One region of the Pseudoalteromonas sp. GW168-MNA-CIBAN-0100 genome, then DNA from elsewhere that is predicted to be linked to it. Evidence: predicted binding sites of a transcription regulator. Region 1 holds the regulator's gene; each other region holds the start of a gene.
The links. Region 1 encodes sigma-54, which starts transcription at its own class of promoters, with help from an activator protein. Its sites were predicted from a motif close to GTTGGCACGNNNNTNGNNT; they were not measured.
Positions count from the first base shown of each region.

Region 1 (3,178 bases):
GTGAAGTTGTAAAAAACGTCGGCCTTGAAGTCAAAGCTGGCAGTATTGTTGGCTTACTTGGCCCTAACGGCGCAGGTAAAACCACCACGTTTTATATGATAGTAGGACTTGTACCTAGCGACAAAGGTAAAATATCGATAGACGATAACGATATTACTCTTTTACCTATGCATAGTCGTGCTAGATTAGGCATTGGCTACTTACCGCAAGAGTCTTCAATATTCAGAAAGCTGACTGTTTATCAAAACTTAATGGCCATTTTAGAAACGCGCAAAGAGTTAAATAAACAAGCTAGAGAAGACACTCTCGATAAATTATTAGATGAATTTAGCATACAACACATTCGTGATAGCCAAGGTATGGCATTGTCAGGAGGCGAACGTCGTCGTGTTGAAATAGCACGTGCCCTGGCAGCAGATCCTAAATTTATATTACTGGATGAACCATTTGCAGGTGTTGACCCGATTTCGGTATTAGATATAAAGAAAATAATAGAACATCTTAAAAATCGTGGGATTGGTGTATTAATTACCGATCATAACGTAAGAGAAACCCTTGATGTTTGTGAAAAAGCCTACATTGTTTCTCATGGGGAGCTGATTGCATCAGGTACTCCAGAACACGTATTAAATGATAAAACAGTACGCGATGTTTACTTAGGCGAGCAATTTAGGCTGTAACATTTACGCCATGTCTTTAAGCATCTGCTAGTATTAATTATAACAACATAAAAGGATTGTTAGAGATACATGAGGCAATCACTACAGCTGCGCATGGGCCAGCAACTTACAATGACTCCACAGCTGCAACAAGCTATTCGTTTGTTGCAACTCAGTACATTGGATCTCCAGCAAGAAATACAAGAAGCTCTCGACAGCAACCCGCTATTAGAGGTTGAAGAAGCAGACTATTCAGAAGACGCTGCAGGTAAAAACGAGCAAAAAGCAGATACAGATGACATAACTGTTAGCGCATCTGCCGATGATGCTCCAAGTGAATACGAACAAGATAGTGGTGAAGCACTTGCAAAAGACACGCTAAGTGACGACATGGCTATGGATGTTAGTTGGGATGAGTACATGAGTGCCGCCCCAGCAGCATCATCGGGTCCGATGCCTGAAGACGAATCAATATACCAAGGCGCCTCTACTGAAACGCTCCATGAGTATTTAATGTGGCAGTTACAACTAACGCCATTTAGCCCTACAGACGAAGCTATTGCTATTGCGATTGTAGAAGCCGTCGATGATTCAGGTATTTTAACACTAAGCTGCGAAGAGATTTTAGAAAGCTTTAATCAAGAAAACGAAGATGATAACGAAGTCGAACTTGATGAAATTGAAGCTGTATTAAAACGCATCCAACTGTTTGATCCTGTTGGTATTGCTGCACGTAGTTTACAAGAGTGTTTGTGTATTCAGCTTAACCAGTTTGATAAAGAAACACCTTACATTAATGAAACAAAAATGATTTTAACCGAGCATATTGATTTATTAGCTGCTCGTGACTATCGTACATTAATGAAGAAAACTAAGCTCAAAGAAGAAGAGCTTAAGGAAGTAATGACATTAATACATACTCTAAGCCCTAAACCTGCAGATACTATTGTAAGAGAAGAATCTGAGTATGTTATTCCTGATGTGTCAGTTAAAAAAATTAAAGGCCGCTGGGTTGTTGAGTTAAACCCAGACAGCATGCCTAAAATTCGTGTTAATAGCCAATACGCGGCAATGTCTCGCACTGTAAAATCCAGTGGTGACAGCCAGTTTATTCGCTCGCATTTACAAGAAGCTAAATGGTTTATTAAAAGCTTAGAAAGTAGAAACGACACGCTATTAAAAGTAACAAATTGTATTGTTAAGCAACAACAAGGCTTTTTTGAACACGGTCCTGAAGCCATGAAACCAATGGTTTTAAATGATGTTGCTGAAATGGTAGAAATGCACGAATCAACAATTTCGCGCGTAACAACCCAAAAGTATATGCACACACCCCGTGGTATATTTGAGCTTAAATACTTTTTCTCAAGCCATGTAAGCACCGAAAACGGTGGTGAATGTTCATCTACAGCAATCCGTGCGCTTATCCGAAAATTAATCGCAGCAGAAAACTCAGCAAAACCATTGAGTGATAGCAAAATAGCGGATATATTGGCTGAGCAAGGAATTAAAGTAGCGAGACGTACAATCGCAAAATACCGCGAATCTCTGGCTATTCCACCGTCAAATCAACGTAAAAGTTTGATTTAAGACGCAAAAAAAGAGGGTAATGCTTATGCAACTAAACTTAACTGGTCGTCACGTAGAATTAACCGATTCACTAAGAGACTATATTAATACCAAATTTGCGAAGCTAGAAAGACACTCTGATCATATTAATAATGTTCATGTCATTCTCGATGTAGAAAAATTAAATCAAAAAGCAGAAGCCACCATACACGTAAGCGGTGCTGAGTTATTTGCCTCTACAGAACATCAAGATATGTATGCCGCCATTGACTCGTTGATCGACAAGCTCGATCGACAAGTAATTAAACACAAAGAGAAGCTTGCTCGACACTAATATGATGAAATTAAGCTCACTTATATGCCAGGACTGCAGCAAAGCTGCGGTCCTTTTTAATAGCAAAAAAAGAATTTTAGAGTTCATTAGCGAACTTGCTCACGACAAACTTCCGTATTTACCGCAACAAGATATTCTTAATGCTTTAATGAGCAGAGAAAAATTGGGTAGTACAGGTATAGGGCGTGGCATTGCCATTCCTCATGGAAGAATGAGCGGTGCAGAAGAGCCTTTGGCTTTAGTACTCGTTAGCGAAACTCCAATAAATTTTGATGCAATCGATAATCGCCCTGTTGATATTTTCGTCGCACTCATCGTACCAGATGGCGATAACCAGCAGCACTTAAAGACTCTAGCAACCATTGCTGATAAACTAAACAACAAAGATTTTTGTAAACAGTTACGCAGTGCAAAATCAGATACTGAGCTTTACCAAGTTATTGTCAATCAATCATAGTTTTATAAAGGGTGTTAAATGGAGTTAATTATCATAAGCGGCCGTTCTGGTTCTGGAAAGTCGGTTGCTTTACGCATTGTAGAAGATTTAGGTTATTATTGCGTAGATAATATTCCAGTTAACTTGCTTCCTTCATTAGTTCGCAGTGTGTCTGATAGC
Region 1 is NZ_JBEOOL010000005.1:17,138-20,315, reverse strand. Features, by position in the region: gene lptB (LPS export ABC transporter ATP-binding protein) at 1-680, shown strand, start outside; gene AAEY62_RS03970 (RNA polymerase factor sigma-54) at 750-2,249, shown strand; gene hpf (ribosome hibernation promoting factor) at 2,275-2,562, shown strand; gene ptsN (PTS IIA-like nitrogen regulatory protein PtsN) at 2,567-3,019, shown strand; gene rapZ (RNase adapter RapZ) at 3,038-3,178, shown strand, end outside.

Region 2 (3,178 bases), on a different contig from region 1:
CTATTTCAAAACGATGATTTACCAATCGATCATTACATTGCTCCCGAAGCACTGGTCACTAAGTATATTCGCCGTCTAATTGACTACCCTGGTGCTCTGCAAGTATTGCAGTTTGCTGATGGCATGCTCTCGTTAGTAGCCGTAAAAGCTTACTATGGGGGTTTATTAGTAGGTTATGCGTTATCTGCACTTAAAGAACATATTCCTAATGTAGAAACTCGTGTTGCCGCTATTTATCGTCAAGGTAAAGCAATCAAACCACTGGGTACCACCGTTATTGAAGCCGATGACGAAGTATTCTTTATTGCCGCTACAAAACATATACGCGCAGTAATGAACGAGCTACAAAAACTTGAGCGTTCGTACAAAAAAATTATGATAGCTGGTGGCGGTAACATTGGGGCAGGCCTTGCCCGCTCACTTGAAAAAAACCACACCGTTAAACTAATTGAACGCAGTAAAGAACGTGCCGAGCAACTCTCAGAAATGCTCGATAACACGGTCGTTTTTTGTGGTGACGCATCTGATCAAGAACTGCTCTCAGAAGAGCATATTGAACAAGTCGATGTATTTATTGCCGTAACCAACGACGATGAAGCAAACATTATGTCGGCCATGCTTGCAAAACGTATGGGCGCACAAAAAACCATGGTACTTATTCAACGTGGAGCTTACGTTGATTTGGTACAAGGCGGCGAAATAGATATTGCCATATCGCCACAACAAGCAACTATATCAGCGTTATTAACGCACGTACGCCGTGGTGATATTGTTAACGTGTATTCACTGCGTAAAGGCGCAGCAGAAGCCATTGAAGCGGTTGCTCATGGTGATGAAAACACATCTAAAGTGGTTGGTCGTGCGATTGCCGACATAAAACTTCCTGCAGGTACAACCATTGGGGCAATAGTACGTAATGACGATGTGTTGATAGCTCACGATGATACAATTATTATGTCGGGCGATCATGTCATCATGTTTTTAATCGACAAAAAACACATTACCGTTGTAGAAAAACTATTCCAAGTAAGTGCTATATTCCTTTAAATAGTTACTCTAATTAGTTAATTTAATACACAAAAAAGCCGCTGACTAAGGCGGCTTTAATGGAGTATGCTTAAATATTGATTACTGTACTTTTGAAAACTCTTCTTTAGAGATTTCACCATTACCATCAGTATCCAAATCATCAAAAATCTTTACAAGCTGAGGGTTAACCTTTGCTTCTTCCATTGTAATAGCACCGTTACCATCTGCATCAAAAGAGGCAAAATCTACTGCGGCATATGCTGCTGATGAAGATGCTAAAACGATAACTGCAAGTGTTGTATTTAATGTTTTCATAATAATATTCCTAGTAATATGGGAAGTCCTTTTCAAAGATCCCTGACTGTGAAAAATGTTTAATCTGAAAAGATTAATTAGTAATTAGCGAATTCTTCTTTAGAAAGCTCGCCGCTACCGTCGGTATCTAGCTTAATAAATTCAGCCATTAAATCTGTATCGACTGCCGCTTCGCTTGGGCTAATTGTGCCGCTACCATCGATATCAAGGCTGTCAAAATCTGATGCTGCAAATGCAGCGGAAGAAGATGCTAGTACTATAAGTGCTAATGCTTTATTTAAATGTTTCATAACTTAATCCTTCAATGTTCTATCAAAAAAATTGCTTCGTTTAACTTAAAACGTAATTTTTCACTTCCTTGTTATCCTCTTTCGTAAGCTCCCTTGCCTACTTAGGTGTCTTTGGCAACTCAGGATAAATACTTTTTAATTAAGCTTCTGAAAATTCTTCTTTTGATAACTCACCATTTTGGTCAGTATCAAGCTCAGAAAACATGCTCATTAGCTTTGCATCAACTGATGCTTCTGCTTGGCTAATTGTGCCACTGCCGTCTACATCCAGTGTGTCAAAATCTGTTGCAGCAAAAGCGGCTGAAGAAGATGCAATAGCGATAAGTGCTAAAGTTTTATTAATGCTTTTCATAATATGTATCCTTCAAATTTATGTGTGTGCGATTAAGTATTTCACTTTGAATCACGATTTCGTTCAGTACACTTAGACTATTACAACTTAGATGCCAACATTTAAAAATTAATAATTTTCAATAAGTTAAATATAAAACGTACAACAAGAAAGCGTTTTTAGAATAATTATTGTTGCCCTTTAGCAACACGTTTTAAAGAGATGGCATTAAAGTCATTAAAAACATATAGTTATGTTTATATAAAAAGATACATTTTTAAATGTACGGTTTTAAAAGGAGGGATTTTAAAGAATAATTGAGATAAATTTTAACGAGGAAGCTTTAATAACAAAAAATAAGCTGTAAAAAATAATACGTAATCAGTTGTTTTATTTAAATAATAATTTTAATTATGAAAGAGAAAAAAAAATTTTATAAATACTGACGTAAAATGCCTTTTTGTTGCAAATAAGCGAAAACCTATTTATTCAACGGTAGGCTCAAGCGCAGAAGGGTCTATAAAATGCTCTTTCATAAAGGCTTTCATTTCATCCTCGCTTGCTAGTAGCTTAATTCCACAGTGCACGCCTGCGGCATGCTCTTTAACACTGCAAATTTCACCTTCAAAATCTTTATCACTGCTATTAAGTACGACAGTGCATTGCATATCTTTAATACTTTCAACTTGCTGATCGCCTCTAATATCAAACATTACACCAGTGAGTGAAATGTCTTTAATAAGGCCTTCAAGTACCCTATCGTCACTTAGCTTTAGCTTTGCAGGTAATAAGGTAGGTATGCGTGTTTGTGAGCGTAGCGCAAATAACTGCACTTGCTTTGGAAAGTTTATAAACACGAGTTTAGCGGGATGAGAGGCTACCGACATAATTTGCTGGCGAAACGCAATAACTTGCCCACCACTACCTTCAATAAGCGCTCTTACAACAACCATTACGCCATCACGTAAATAGTCACTCGCCGCAGGTAAACGCTTTGCATTGGGATAATTTAAAATAATAAACTGTTTATCGAGTAAACCAATTAATTCAGTTTTAACACGCTTACTGCTTGTAGGTGTTAATATTTCTAGGTCGACTAAGCTGCCTACACTTATATGCTTTAGCTTTTCTAAATTTGTTGGCATATCCCTTTCCCAATAGTTCGTAATTTAAAACTTAAGCCGCTCGTTTATCCACGCCAAAAAGTAGGCGT
Region 2 is NZ_JBEOOL010000027.1:45,378-48,555, reverse strand. Features, by position in the region: gene trkA (Trk system potassium transporter TrkA) at 1-1,047, shown strand, start outside; gene AAEY62_RS15745 (EF-hand domain-containing protein) at 1,129-1,344, opposite strand; gene AAEY62_RS15740 (EF-hand domain-containing protein) at 1,422-1,634, opposite strand; gene AAEY62_RS15735 (EF-hand domain-containing protein) at 1,774-1,986, opposite strand; gene AAEY62_RS15730 (flagellar brake domain-containing protein) at 2,451-3,110, opposite strand; gene AAEY62_RS15725 (TrkH family potassium uptake protein) at 3,155-3,178, opposite strand, start outside.
Region 2: the regulator sigma-54 is predicted to act here: its motif matches at 2,067-2,085, upstream of AAEY62_RS15735 (EF-hand domain-containing protein).

Region 3 (3,178 bases), on a different contig from region 1:
AAGGTAATTTACGCAGCTCAAACCAACGTGTTTCACCATTTACTTCATAACCCACATCGATAGTTAGTGCTTTATGGCTTTGCTCTACTTCTTTATCGGTTGCCAAAACTTCAGCTAAAAAATGACTCGGGAATATCTGCTCTACCGTTTTTCCTATTAGCTCACTACTTGATTTTCCCATTACCTCTTCAAACATTTTATTACAGCCGGCAAATACACCGTTGTTATCACGGTAATAAAATAGATCGGGAGATGAATCAACGATTGAGCGTTGCAACATACTTTGTTGGGCAAGTTCTTGTTGTGTTTTTTTACGCTCAGCAATTTCTCGGCGCAGCTCTTCAATAGCGCGATGCTTGGCATGAAATGCCATTTTACGCTCATCAATTTCAATATTTAAACGGCTAATGTTGTCTTTTAGGGTTTGGTTTAAGAGTTTTTCCTGTTTGGTTGCGCTATCTAAATAAGCATACGAGGCATCTAATTGACGAATTGAATTAAGTAATACACTTATAATTAAAGGAGAAACCACAGCAGTAAAAAATACCACAGCCAAAATATCAACAAGGTGTAATTCGCCTATCGCAACATAATAAAACATGCTCGATAAAATAAGAGATACAGTTAAAAATAAAGTGTAACAAATAGCTGCGGTTTTAAATTCACCAAATCGCGTTATTGAGCTGGAAAGTACCCGAGCCCAAGGGCTCAAAGAATAATCGGTCATACGTAATTTTATCTCTTAGCTGTGTGCTTAAATATAAAGAAGGCAATGCGCATGTATAAACATACCATTTTCCCAGATTTTAGCATTTTTCTCCTACCACTACCCATGTTGTGCGATAAAAACAGAATTTTTCATGTTTGATTTTGCTCATCTCTTAAACTCATCATTTCAGCAATAAATTATTTAGTGTAAAATGCCCCGCTTTATTATCTCCAAAATACGAGTAGCGCACATGCAAACCAATATGCCAGATATAGCAGACACTGCACCCGCTTTACAAACAGGTAAATTAGACTGGGTTGGCATGGGCGAAATCGAACTGCCATTTATTTTTGAGTCACGAGACTTATCTCCAGTTACAGTAAATGCCAAAGCTCGTGCATTTGTAAATTTGCATAAAGAAGATGCCAAAGGCATTCATATGTCACGTCTATTTTTAGCACTTGACCTGCTTTCAACTGAGCAGCAAGTCAATCCGCAAACAATAGCGCAAGCACTCGATACTTTTATAACTAGCCACGAAGGGCTGAGCGATAAAGCACAAATTGAATTTAAATTTGAATTACCGCTACGCCGTAAATCACTATTAAGTGGTAAAGCGGGCTGGAAAAGCTACCCAGTTGTACTTACCAGTACAATTGAAAATAACATTATTAGCTACGAGCTAACTGTAGATGTTACCTATTCTTCAACGTGCCCTTGCTCTGCAGCACTTGCGCGCCAGCTTATACAAAACGCGTTTAACGAAAAGTTTAACCAAGAAACCTTAAGCCAAAAAGATGTGCACGAATGGCTAGGCACTACACAAGGCATAGTCGCTACACCTCACTCGCAGCGCTCTATTGCCAACGTAAAAGTAAAGCTTGATAGCAATATTCAAGAATTTGACGTAGTGACTCTAATAAATACCCTCGAAGCTGAACTTAAAACGCCTGTACAAGCGGCAGTAAAACGCGAAGACGAGCAAGAATTTGCCCGTTTAAATGGTCAAAATCTTATGTTTTGTGAAGATGCAGCGCGTAAAATTAAAGCTTTATTAGAAACAGATAATTACAGCGATTACTGGCTGCAAATAAACCATTATGAATCACTCCATGCACACGATGCTGTAGCTATTGCGGTTAAAGGTATTGAAGGTGGATACAAAGCTTAATAGCTACATAGTTTTAGCTTTTATAAACAGTTGGTAATTATTTTATAACTCATACTTTTTAGGCACGTAAATTGCTTTATTTGAGCAGTGTCAATTTGTTGTTATGGAGTTACCGTATGGAATTCGCTTTATTATTAATTCTAGTATTAGTTGTCGGGGCTTCTGTTGTTGCGTCAAAATTTAATGACGATGGCGGAAACCCGTATCCTTTTACCCGCAAGCAAACTGTTTTTACGCAGGTTGAAGGCGCTTTTTTAAATCTTCTCGAGCGTGCTGTAGGCGATCAATATAAAATTGTTAGTCGCGTTAAGTTAATTGACGTTATTGACTGTAAGCAAGGTCTTTCTATTAAATCTAAACGTGCTGCTTTAGCTAAAGCTAAAAATAAGCAACTCGACTTTGTATTAATCGATAAAGAAAAACTCACTATTGTTGCGGCCGTTGACCTAGTTAACAATGCGAATAAAGATGGTCACAAAGCTCAACGCGACTGGTTTGTAAACGGTGCACTAGAGTCTGCGGGCATTCCACATATTCGTATGAAAGTTAAATCAGGCTACCGTCCTTCTGAAGTACGCGATGCAATTATGTTTAAACTTGGTAAGCCTGCAGCAACACAAACGCAGCGCCCTGTTCGTAATCGCTCACATAAGCCAGCGGTACTTTCACCTTCTCAAGCCAAAGCACAAACAACTGCTTTAGCTGAAATTTAAAAACCAAATTAAATACTCTCCTAAAAAGTATTTAAAGCGAGCTCATAAACAAGCTCGCTTTTTTGTTTTTTATTGCTAACTTCACGTATAATCAAGTGATTCAAACTCAGGAATTAAACATTATGAATGTTGGTATTATTGGCGCAATGGAGCCAGAAGTTAAAATTTTACGTGAAGCGATGCAAAACCCACAAATTTTAACTAAAGCAGGTTTCACTTTTTATACTGGTGAATTGGCTGGTAACACAGTAACACTTGTTCAATCTGGTATTGGTAAAGTAGCATCAACAATTGCAACTACCTTACTGATTGATAACTTCAAACCTGATTGCGTAATTAACACAGGCTCTGCCGGTGGATTCGATCCTTCTCTAAGTGTTGGCGACGTAGTAATTTCGTCAGAAGTACGTCATCACGATGTAGATGTTACTGCTTTTGGCTACGAAATTGGCCAAGTACCACAAATGCCAGCAGGCTTTACAGCTCACCCTAAATTAGTTGAAGCAGCACAACAAACAATCGAACAAATCAGTGATGTTAAAACACTTGTTGGCTTAATTTGTACTGGTGACACATTTATGTGTG
Region 3 is NZ_JBEOOL010000043.1:11,301-14,478, forward strand. Features, by position in the region: gene arcB (aerobic respiration two-component sensor histidine kinase ArcB) at 1-727, opposite strand, end outside; gene folE2 (GTP cyclohydrolase FolE2) at 960-1,880, shown strand; gene AAEY62_RS18860 (DUF2726 domain-containing protein) at 1,997-2,593, shown strand; gene mtnN (5'-methylthioadenosine/S-adenosylhomocysteine nucleosidase) at 2,716-3,178, shown strand, end outside.
Region 3: the regulator sigma-54 is predicted to act here: its motif matches at 1,939-1,957, upstream of AAEY62_RS18860 (DUF2726 domain-containing protein).

Region 4 (3,178 bases), on a different contig from region 1:
TTTTATATAACTGCTAGGCAGTTAATTTTTGAAGCGTTCAGTCACAGAGCGACTAAAGCGGGTTGCAGTATAAAAACTTTTTAGGTGCTTGTCACTACCAAACACCTTTATTTTAACAATCAGTAAGCTAACTGCTTAAATAGTAATCTTTTAGGTGGGTATAAGCATAAAATGTAAGATATTTCCCATGATATTTTCTGCATTAAATTATAAAAACCTTCCCCCCACATGTAGTCTTTTATATTTAACGCTCTACTTTTTTAAGTAAAGCTAACATATATGTGTAGGCATACAAGGCTGTAAAAAATATGCTTGGGGCTACTGTAAGTGCCAAATTAGGTGTCTGATTAATTACATTCACCATAATCACTAAGCTCGATTGAACAGTAATCGGAATAATAGGCGCAAAAAGTACACCTGCTATTTTTTTGTTACCTAAATACGAGGCGCTAGAGTTAATTGCATTATTGAAGCTTTGTCGTATTGCTACGTTTTGTGGTGTTTTAGAATGAAACATACAAATAATTGGAGTTACAAACGCAAGCGTTACATAACTAGACTTATACTTGTTGACGACCTTTTCTAAAATAAAAGTAAAAAACAGCGTTACAAATCCACTATACAAACCTTGTACTAATGCAGCTTGAAACGTGACAGATTTAGCAATATCTGCCGAACTATTTGCCCAGTAGGCCCAACTAAAATAAAAAACGAATGACACAACGCCTGACAGTATAAGTCGAATATTCAATTAGCTACCTCAATATGCGTAAAAACTTGGTTTAATGATAACACTAGAAGTGATGGTAATATTGCCACTTAATAATAGAGTAATTAATCGCGTATTGTAGATATATAAACAAACTAATGTTAAAGACTTCCTAAATGGCATCAATACAGAATCAGAACACTGCTGTTAGTTAGAAAGCTTAATTGAAGTAAACGATAGGTGTGGCTGAGGGAATGTTGGGAGTGAGTTACAAGAAATAAATCACTTAGTTTGAGTCAATTAAAAATTAGATTTTGATAAAAAATATTTACTTTAAAAACTGATATTGTGAGCCGATCAGTACTGAAGTTTTTATTTAGCTAAACCTCAGTAGTCGGCTTACACAATATATAATCTGTCATTATTTTTTCGCAATAATGTAGATTGCATGTATTAACCCTGGGAAATAACCTAGCAGTGTTAATAAAATATTTAACCAAAAATGCATACCTAAGCCAACTTGCAAAAACACACCTAATGGCGGTAATAAAACCGAAAGTATTATACGAATAATATCCATGACTAAACTCCATTTAAATTAAGCATTAAAAAGACGTAAAGCCCAGTGTTAGTGGGCCTTAACTATACTGTATTATTCAGCAACAATAGCTAGTTTATCAACTACGTCACGAACATCTTCAGCATTTTTAGCAATTTTAACTGCTAGTTGTTTTTCAGCTTCAGACTCTACTGAACCGTTCAGAGTTACAATACCATTGTCGGTATCAACATCGATGTCTGTACCACCAACTTCTGAATCAAACAGGAAGCGAGTTGTGATTACAGTGGTGATTTTAGCGTCCGTTAAGTCGTTATCATCATCGTCCATCATGTCTTTGCTTCTATCTTTTGTGTCCATGCTTTTAACAACGGTAAGGCTGTTTTCAACATCAGATACGCCATCTAGGCTAAGTACAAGTTCTTCTGCTAGCTCTTTATCAAGCTCGCTATTAACTTTACCTGTAAGTACTACCTTGCCATTTTTTACATCAGTGTTAATGTCAAAGTTGTTTAGATTAGTGTTCATAAGTAGAACTGTTTCTGCCTTACCATCAATCCAAGCATCTTTACTTTCGTTTTCCCAGCTGTTTGCTTGGGCACCCATAGCCGTAGTACCAAGAACTAAAGCCGCGATAATAGATTTGTTAAATGTTTTCATAATCTTTCTCCTTTTGATTAAAGACACTTTAACTAATGCGAGCTTTAGGCCAACTTTATTTATATATATATTTCAATAACTTGATGTAACTTTGGGATAAGGCACTATCTATAGCTGTGTAACTATTTACAGGCTACTCGGTAAAACTTTCTCAAATAGTGAAAATAACTAGATAATTGCATTTTTGGTTAATCTATCGTTAATATAACAAAACATAAAACATCATTTAAAATTAAATCATTGATAATTAAGGTTATTATATTTGGTGCGTGCTTTGCATATAAACATCAAGAGCTGTATTAATAGTAAATATAATAAGGAATGCCCCATGTCTGTAAAAGTCGAAGACCGCCCAATAGAGCAAGTACGCGAACAAGTAATTGATCAATTAATTTATAATTACAGTCATGGGGTTATTTCTGTTGATGCATTTGAGAGACGCTTAGATAACGCGATGGATGCACCTAATAACGAAGCTCTTTTAGCCTTAGTAGAAGATTTAACACTTAATACTGATCAGCAATATAAAGCAGAAAAACAATCGCAATTTACACCACATTATAGTGCACAACAAAACAGTGATGATGATTTTACATTACGCAGCATTTTAGGCTCTAACGAGCGAAGCGGTCAGTGGGTCGTGCCAAAGAATATATATTTGAGTAACTTTATGGGATCGGTGGTGCTAGATTTTACCGATGCCATTTTTGCGCATCAAAATGTAACTATTCACGTTAACTGTATTTTTGGTAGCGATGAGATTTACGTACCAGAGCATGTAAATGTAGTGTCTAAAATGTTTTGTATTTTAAGTAGTCTTGAAAATAAATCTGTGTCGCTTAACAAACGCCAAGGTCCTACTATTCATATTGAAGGAAAGGCAGTTATGGGATCGGTTGAAGTAAAAATAAAGCGCACAATTAAAGAAAAATTTATGAGCTTTGCAAATGAGCTAAAAACCCAGTTTGGCACGGGTAATAATAGCCGCTAACTATAATTGAGTAGCAGCACTTTAGCGTGCTGCTTGGTATTTTATTATAAATCGTTATTTCGCTCGCTTGGTATGTCACTTAAATACTCTACAAATTCCACCTCAAACCCGGCGGGATCAATAAAGTAGACATTCTTTCTGAAAGGATTCTCGCTACCTTGCTTGCTTAGAGTAAAACCCACTTTATTTAAGCGCATTACTACTGCGCTTAAATTATTAGTTACATAAGCAAAGTGTGCAAAACCAATTTGATGGCCCG
Region 4 is NZ_JBEOOL010000006.1:50,793-53,970, forward strand. Features, by position in the region: gene AAEY62_RS04970 (hypothetical protein) at 245-751, opposite strand; gene AAEY62_RS04975 (YqaE/Pmp3 family membrane protein) at 1,131-1,289, opposite strand; gene AAEY62_RS04980 (BON domain-containing protein) at 1,362-1,928, opposite strand; gene AAEY62_RS04985 (LiaF domain-containing protein) at 2,257-2,919, shown strand; gene AAEY62_RS04990 (VOC family protein) at 2,964-3,178, opposite strand, start outside.
Region 4: the regulator sigma-54 is predicted to act here: its motif matches at 1,964-1,982, upstream of AAEY62_RS04980 (BON domain-containing protein).